2 regions of the Sporosarcina sp. 6E9 genome follow, and region 2 is predicted to be linked to the other one. Evidence: riboswitches for the same ligand, from Rfam matches in the RefSeq annotation. Region 2 holds a riboswitch; the other holds the start of a gene.
What was found. Region 2 has a riboswitch for thiamine pyrophosphate ahead of tenA (thiaminase II). Riboswitches for the same ligand answer to the same signal wherever they lie in the genome.

Region 1: it holds a riboswitch for thiamine pyrophosphate, as region 2 does, so the genes downstream of both, thiM (hydroxyethylthiazole kinase) here and tenA (thiaminase II) in region 2, are expected to answer to the same signal.

What each region holds. Positions count from the first base shown of each region.
Region 1 covers NZ_JAGEMN010000008.1:40,774-43,937, forward strand. The annotation lists gene J4G36_RS17620 (histidine phosphatase family protein) at 1-147, shown strand, start outside; gene thiW (energy coupling factor transporter S component ThiW) at 176-673, opposite strand; gene thiM (hydroxyethylthiazole kinase) at 670-1,464, opposite strand; TPP riboswitch at 1,533-1,640, opposite strand; gene J4G36_RS17635 (hypothetical protein) at 1,771-2,205, shown strand; TPP riboswitch at 2,291-2,396, shown strand; gene thiD (bifunctional hydroxymethylpyrimidine kinase/phosphomethylpyrimidine kinase) at 2,468-3,164, shown strand, end outside.
Region 2 covers NZ_JAGEMN010000001.1:515,330-518,493, forward strand. The annotation lists gene J4G36_RS02770 (ABC transporter permease) at 1-176, opposite strand, end outside; gene J4G36_RS02775 (ABC transporter ATP-binding protein) at 173-922, opposite strand; gene tenA (thiaminase II) at 909-1,610, opposite strand; TPP riboswitch at 1,718-1,821, opposite strand; gene J4G36_RS02785 (exonuclease SbcCD subunit D) at 1,963-3,114, shown strand; gene J4G36_RS02790 (AAA family ATPase) at 3,116-3,164, shown strand, end outside.

The sequences.
Region 1 (3,164 bases), on a different contig from region 2:
ACGCATGGCAATCTGATGACACTATTGTTGAGGTGTTTTGACAAGCGTTTCGGATTCGAGGAGTGGAAAGCGCTCACGAACCCGGATGTTTTTCGTATTTCTGAAACAGGTGGACATGTTTCGGTTAAGCGTGTTTGGGAGGGCTAATTTTTTAGCGCTCCCATTTTTATGCTAACTATTCTAATGTCCCGAGTTGTTTTCCGACGTGTGTGTGTTGTAATCGTGCAGCAAGAAGTAGCCCCAATGCTGCTCCGCTAAAACTGGAAATCAGAAACGGTGGGACAAAGAAAAAGGGGGTGACCGTCGTGCCCATCAGTATTTTAGCGTAGGGAACTGCAAACAATGGCGCGATGAAACCTGTTCCGATCACTTCGCCAAGCGCAGCAAACGCAGTCTTTCCAAATCGTTTGTACATCACACCCGCCAAGTAAGCGCCAAGCATGCCGCCTGGAAATGCAAGAAGTGAACCAGTTCCGGTTAATAAGCGAACAAGCCCCGTTACAAAGGCAATCGTAAGTGCTGGAATTGGTCCGAGCATAATCGCTGCCACTACATTGACTGCATGTTGAATTGGGTATGCGCGTGCGATACCTGCGGGGAATGAAACAAATGCAGATCCAGCGACAGCGATTGCGACAAACATCGTCATAATCGCAAGTTTTCGTGTATTCATTTTTCAATATCCTCCTTCGAATAAAGTCCGTTCAGAAAATGGGCAACAAAATCACCTGGTCCATCGGCCAGTTCTGCGGCTTTTTCACCAGCACGTTTATAAAAATTCAATGCGGTAGCGACGGCTTCTAGCTGATTTTCATGGCCAACTGCTAAAAAAGCACCGACGATACTACTTAATAAGCATCCAACGCCAGTGACACGCGTCATAAGCGGATGCCCGCCTGTTATTTTGATGATTTCATGGCCATCTGTCACGATATCGACTCTTCCGGAGACGGCTACGAGGCAATTGTGTGCACGCGCCATCTCTTTCGCAATTTCTTCGATATCGGCATCGCCTTCACCCGCATCGACCCCCTTAACCTGCCAATCAACCCCCGCAATCGTTGCGAGTTCACCGGCATTACATCGAATCAGGGTGACATCTACCTCTTTCAATATTCGCTGGACGCTTCCTTTGCGGAAAGAAGTAGCGCCAGCGCCAACCGGATCGAGAACAACAGGTGATCCATTTTTTACAGCGCTATTTCCAGCCAGAATGATGGCTTCCACAGTATCTCGTTTTAATGTTCCGATATTTAAAATGGTCGCTGACGACACCGCTGCGATATCGGCGGCTTCTTCGATTGCATCCGCCATGACTGGCGATGCGCCGAGTGCAAGTAAGCCGTTTGCTTGGAAATTTGCGACGACGATATTTGTGATGCAGTGAATAAGCGGTTGCTCTGTTCGTAGTTTTTTTAAGAGATTCTCGGTTTGATTCATTGATAAATTCCCGCCTTCAGTCATTTTTTTGAATTGAAAAAGCCGCTTCCTGAAAGTGGGGAAGCGGCTGCGGTTTTGAATTAGCATCATAAAAATACGCAGTCCCACTTCCCTCCGCTGGTATGAACCAGATCAGGTCATAAGAGTCCGCATATCCATATGCATCTCAGTCCTTGTAAAGGACACCCCTAGTGGCAAAATCATTCAGTTTGTTTTCCTCATCACTATAACATAGATTGATTAAAAGTAAAAAAGGGTTTATGAATTTAGAAGTCGAATACCAAAAGGATATGTTTCATATTGAATAGGGGAGATTTGTTGAAGGGGTACATGCCTGAATTTATCATAGCGTTACTTATTTATATCATACTCGAATTAGTTAATTCGCAAGTGTATAACAATGTCATGTCATTGAGTGTGGTATTCTCTTTCTTAGTATTTTTTGTTATTCTTTCTAAACATCGTAAAACGAATAAAAAACCGATTTCAGTTAAGCGAAAGATTACGGGACATACTATACTTTTTTCAATAGTTTTGGTGTGCATTTATTTTTCATTACCAGCGTTAACTTTTAATCAAGCAAAAGAAATAGTACTTAACAATTATGATATTACGATTAAAGAATCGTATAACGTTCCACTGGAAAGTGAATGGAATCCATTTGCAGCCAAGTGGGCTTATTGGTTTGAAGGCTATAATTCAAAGCAAGAAAAAATTTCATTAATGGTTAGTCCGGATACCGGTAAAGTATTTTTAATGGATTGATAAGTAGTTGTCATGCACGTCAACGCGATGTCCATTTCGAATTTCCATTCAAGTATGTTATACTTACATCAAAGCTGAATAGTTTGATAACCACTAGGGGTGCCTTTTTATAGGCTGAGACGTGCGCATTTGCACGGACCCTTGAACCTGATTCGGATTATGCCGACGTAGGAAAGTGGGCATCCACGCCTTTTATTTTGATGGTTGCTGCTTCCTGACGTTTCAGGTGTGGCTTTTAACATAATGAAGGGCGTGTTTCTATATGGTGAACGTAGCAATGACAATAGCAGGTTCAGATAGTGGTGGAGGCGCTGGAATTCAAGCGGACCTCAAGACATTTCAAGAACTTGGCGTGTTTGGAACATCTGCAATAACAGCGGTTACAGCGCAAAATACGCACGGCGTGACGGCCATTCAAGCAATGGAACCAACGATTATTTCCGAGCAAATAAAAGTAATTACAGAAGATTTTAATGTGAAAGCGATCAAAACGGGCATGTTGTTTTCGGCTGAGATTATTCATGCAGTTGCAGATTCGATACGGGGTAGCGGAATACCGCTCGTTGTCGATCCGGTCATGATTGCTAAAGGGGGGGCCTCCTTACTGCACGATGAAGCGGTCGAGGCACTGAAGTCTGTTCTCTTGCCGTTAGCGACTGTCGTCACACCGAATATCCCGGAAGCTGAAGTATTGACGGGCTTAACCATCAAAACGGCTACAGACATAGAAGAGGCGGCCAAGCATATACTAGCCTTAGGCACGAAGGCTGTCGTGATCAAGGGCGGCCATCGACAGGATGTAGCCTATGCTGAAGATGTGTTTATGTCAAAAGCAGGCACAAGGTTTTCGGTTCGCTCATCTTGGATAAACACGAAAGACACACATGGAACGGGATGTACCTACGCAGCCGCGTTGTCGGCGTTTCTAGCGAATGGGGAAAAACTAGAAGATGCGGTCG
Region 2 (3,164 bases):
ATTGACAATAAAGTCACCGGCAAGTGGATTAAAAATAGCACGTCCTTTAATTCCCAGAGGCGAACTAAAATTTGAGATGGAGAAGGAAGTATGAATGCTTTATCAATTAACCTTGCGCTAAATTCCCATAGGACTAAGAACATTATCACAATCAATGAAGATGCCGTATTCCTCATAATGTAACCTCATTCCGCAGCGTACTAAGCAAACGCTCTTTCAAATCCAATATATCAGGGCGGTGCAAATCTTTGCGCGTTCGCTCTCGTCCTAGTGGAATTGTGATTACCTCAATAGCGGTAACAGGTTTATTTTTCAATAAGAAAATACGGTCTGAAAGAAATAGCGCTTCATCTACATCATGCGTGATGAATAGAATCGTAGACTGTCTTTTCTCCCATTGCTCAAGCAGCCATTCCTGCATCGATAATTTAGTAATTGCATCGAGTGCAGAAAAGGGTTCATCGAGTAAGAGAAGCGGATTTCCGGAAAGAACAGCGCGCAAAAATGCAACGCGCTGTTTCATGCCACCTGATAGTTCGGAAGGGTATTTATCATTTGTTCCTGCTAACCCAAACTCTTTTAATAAAGGTCTTATTTGTTTGTAAGCAGTCTGTTTATCAACGCCAATGATTTCGAGTGGTAAATATGCGTTTTCCAAAATCGTTCGCCAAGGTAGTAGCAAATCTTGTTGAGGCATATAGCCCACTTTGCCAAGCCGGTGTCCATTTACCTCGTCTTCCAGTGTGATGTCACCAGTCGATGGGTTATCTAGACCGGTGACAAGGCGGAAAATCGTGCTTTTACCGGACCCGCTAACTCCTAAGATGGAAATGAATTCACCTGGACGAACTGAGAATGAAAGTTCGTCTAGTATCATATTATTTTCTTCATAGCCAAACGAAACATTATTAAACTTCAACATTAGCAGTTTCAACGCCTACAACGCCTGGCCACATTTGCTGGTTATTTGCCATATCCCAGAACATGTATTCAAAACGTGTTGTATTTAAAAAGATTTCCTCAAGTTTTTGTAGCTCGTGTTCAGGTTTTCCATCAGCAACTTCATTCATCAAATCGATGCACCATCCTGCTAACTCACCGAATGCGTCGGATGAATACATGCGAATCCAGTCGCCGTAGAGTGGATGATCTGCAGCCCCGGGGATGGCGTTTAATTCTTTCCCGATTTCCCAATAACTCCAAGCACATGGCAGTACAGCTGCGACAACTTCCGCGAGCGTTCCTTTTTGACTTACATGCAACATGTAATGCGTATAGGCAAGGACAATAGGGGAGGGCTTCGCGTTTTCAAGCTCTTCTTGGGAAATGCCGAATCTTGCAGCATATTTGCGGTGAAGTTCCATTTCCGTATTCAAAGTTCCTTCAAGCAGTCCCGCAAATTTCCCCATCGTCTCGACATCGTCGGCTTTCACAGCACCGATTGCGAATACTTTTGAGTAATCAATCAAATATAAGTAATCCTGCACCATGTAAAATCGGAAGTTTTCTTGATCAACAGTTCCATCGCCAATTCCTTTTACAAATGGATGATTATGATTCTGTCTCCAAATTGGTAATGTCTTCCCATGCAAGCGGTCAGTGAATTTCATGTAGAACACTCTCCCTAAGAAATTTTCCAAATAAAAAACCCACTCCTTGAAGAAGAAGTGGGTTGAAGACAGTCGAATATAATCGCCGAAAATAGACGGGTAGAATTTATTCGTCAGCACCTCTTCCTTACGCCAGCATTATCTGGTTCAAGTTGAAAGGGTTTAGGCATATGCCAGTCTCAGCTCTTCTCGAGCACCCCTAGTGGTGGATCATATTAAATTGGATTCACTTAAGTATAAGCATATAGAATTTAGAAGGTCAAATGATTCACCAGAAATAGGAAGAAAGGTAGAAGGAATATCAAATTTGCTGTAAAGTAGTAAGAAAGAGTACCAAAGGGGGATGTAAGCTATGAAGTTTTTCCATACGGCAGATTGGCATTTAGGGAAACTCGTTCAAGGTGTTTATATGACTGACGAACAACGTTATATATTAAATCAATTCATCGAAGCGATAGAATTAGAAAAGCCAGATGTGATTGTCATTGCTGGTGATTTGTATGATAGAGCAGTTCCGCCAACAGAAGCGGTGGCACTACTTGATGAAGTTCTTGAGAAAATTGTGATGGATATGAAAATTCCTGTCATTGCAATTGGTGGAAACCATGATAGCCCGGGGCGTCTCCATTTCGGAAGTACGCTTATGCAGAAGAACGGATATTACATTGCTGGACAAGTTTCGAGAGAAATTGATCCTGTCGTTTTACAGGACGAGTTCGGCGAGGTCCATTTTCATCTGGTGCCGTTTGCGGATCCATCTGTGATTAGGCATCTTCACGAAGATAAAACAATCTCAAATCACCAGGATGCCATGAAGAAAATTACCGAGGGTATTTTCGAAAAGATGGATGACAAAGCACGTCATATCTTTGTTGGACACGCTTTTGTTACAAAGCGCGGAGAAAGTGAAGAGAATACGAGTGATTCAGAACGACCAATCGCGATTGGAGGAGCGGAATACGTCTCCGCACATTTATTTGAGCCATTCCATTACACGGCGCTCGGCCATTTACACCAAGCCCATTACGTACTGAATGAAACCATTCGTTACGCAGGATCGCCACTTAAATATTCAATTTCAGAAGAACATCATAATAAAGGATTTTTCATCGTTGAATTAGACGGTGGAGGCAATGCCACAGTTGAAAAACGTGAATTGATTCCAAATCGGGATATGCGAACAGTCGAAGGAACCATCGAAGAAATTCAGAAACATCCAATTAGCGAGGATTACGTTTTTGTAAAACTTCTTGACGAGACGCCGGTTTTATTTCCAATGGAAAAGATTCGATCGGTCTATCCGAATGCGATGCATGTAGAACGGAAGATGTTAGTGCCGAAGTCGACCATTGAAACAGGGACGAAAACAGAGCAAGGCAAGAAGGACGATATCCAACTCTTTACTGGATTTTATAAAGAAATGATGGGCGAAACGGTTGATGAAGAAACGAAAAGCTTATTTGAAGAAGTACTATACGAAGTCATGAATAGGGAGGAGGGGTGACATGAAACCAATTAAATTGACCATGACCGCGTTTGGACCGTATAAAGAAA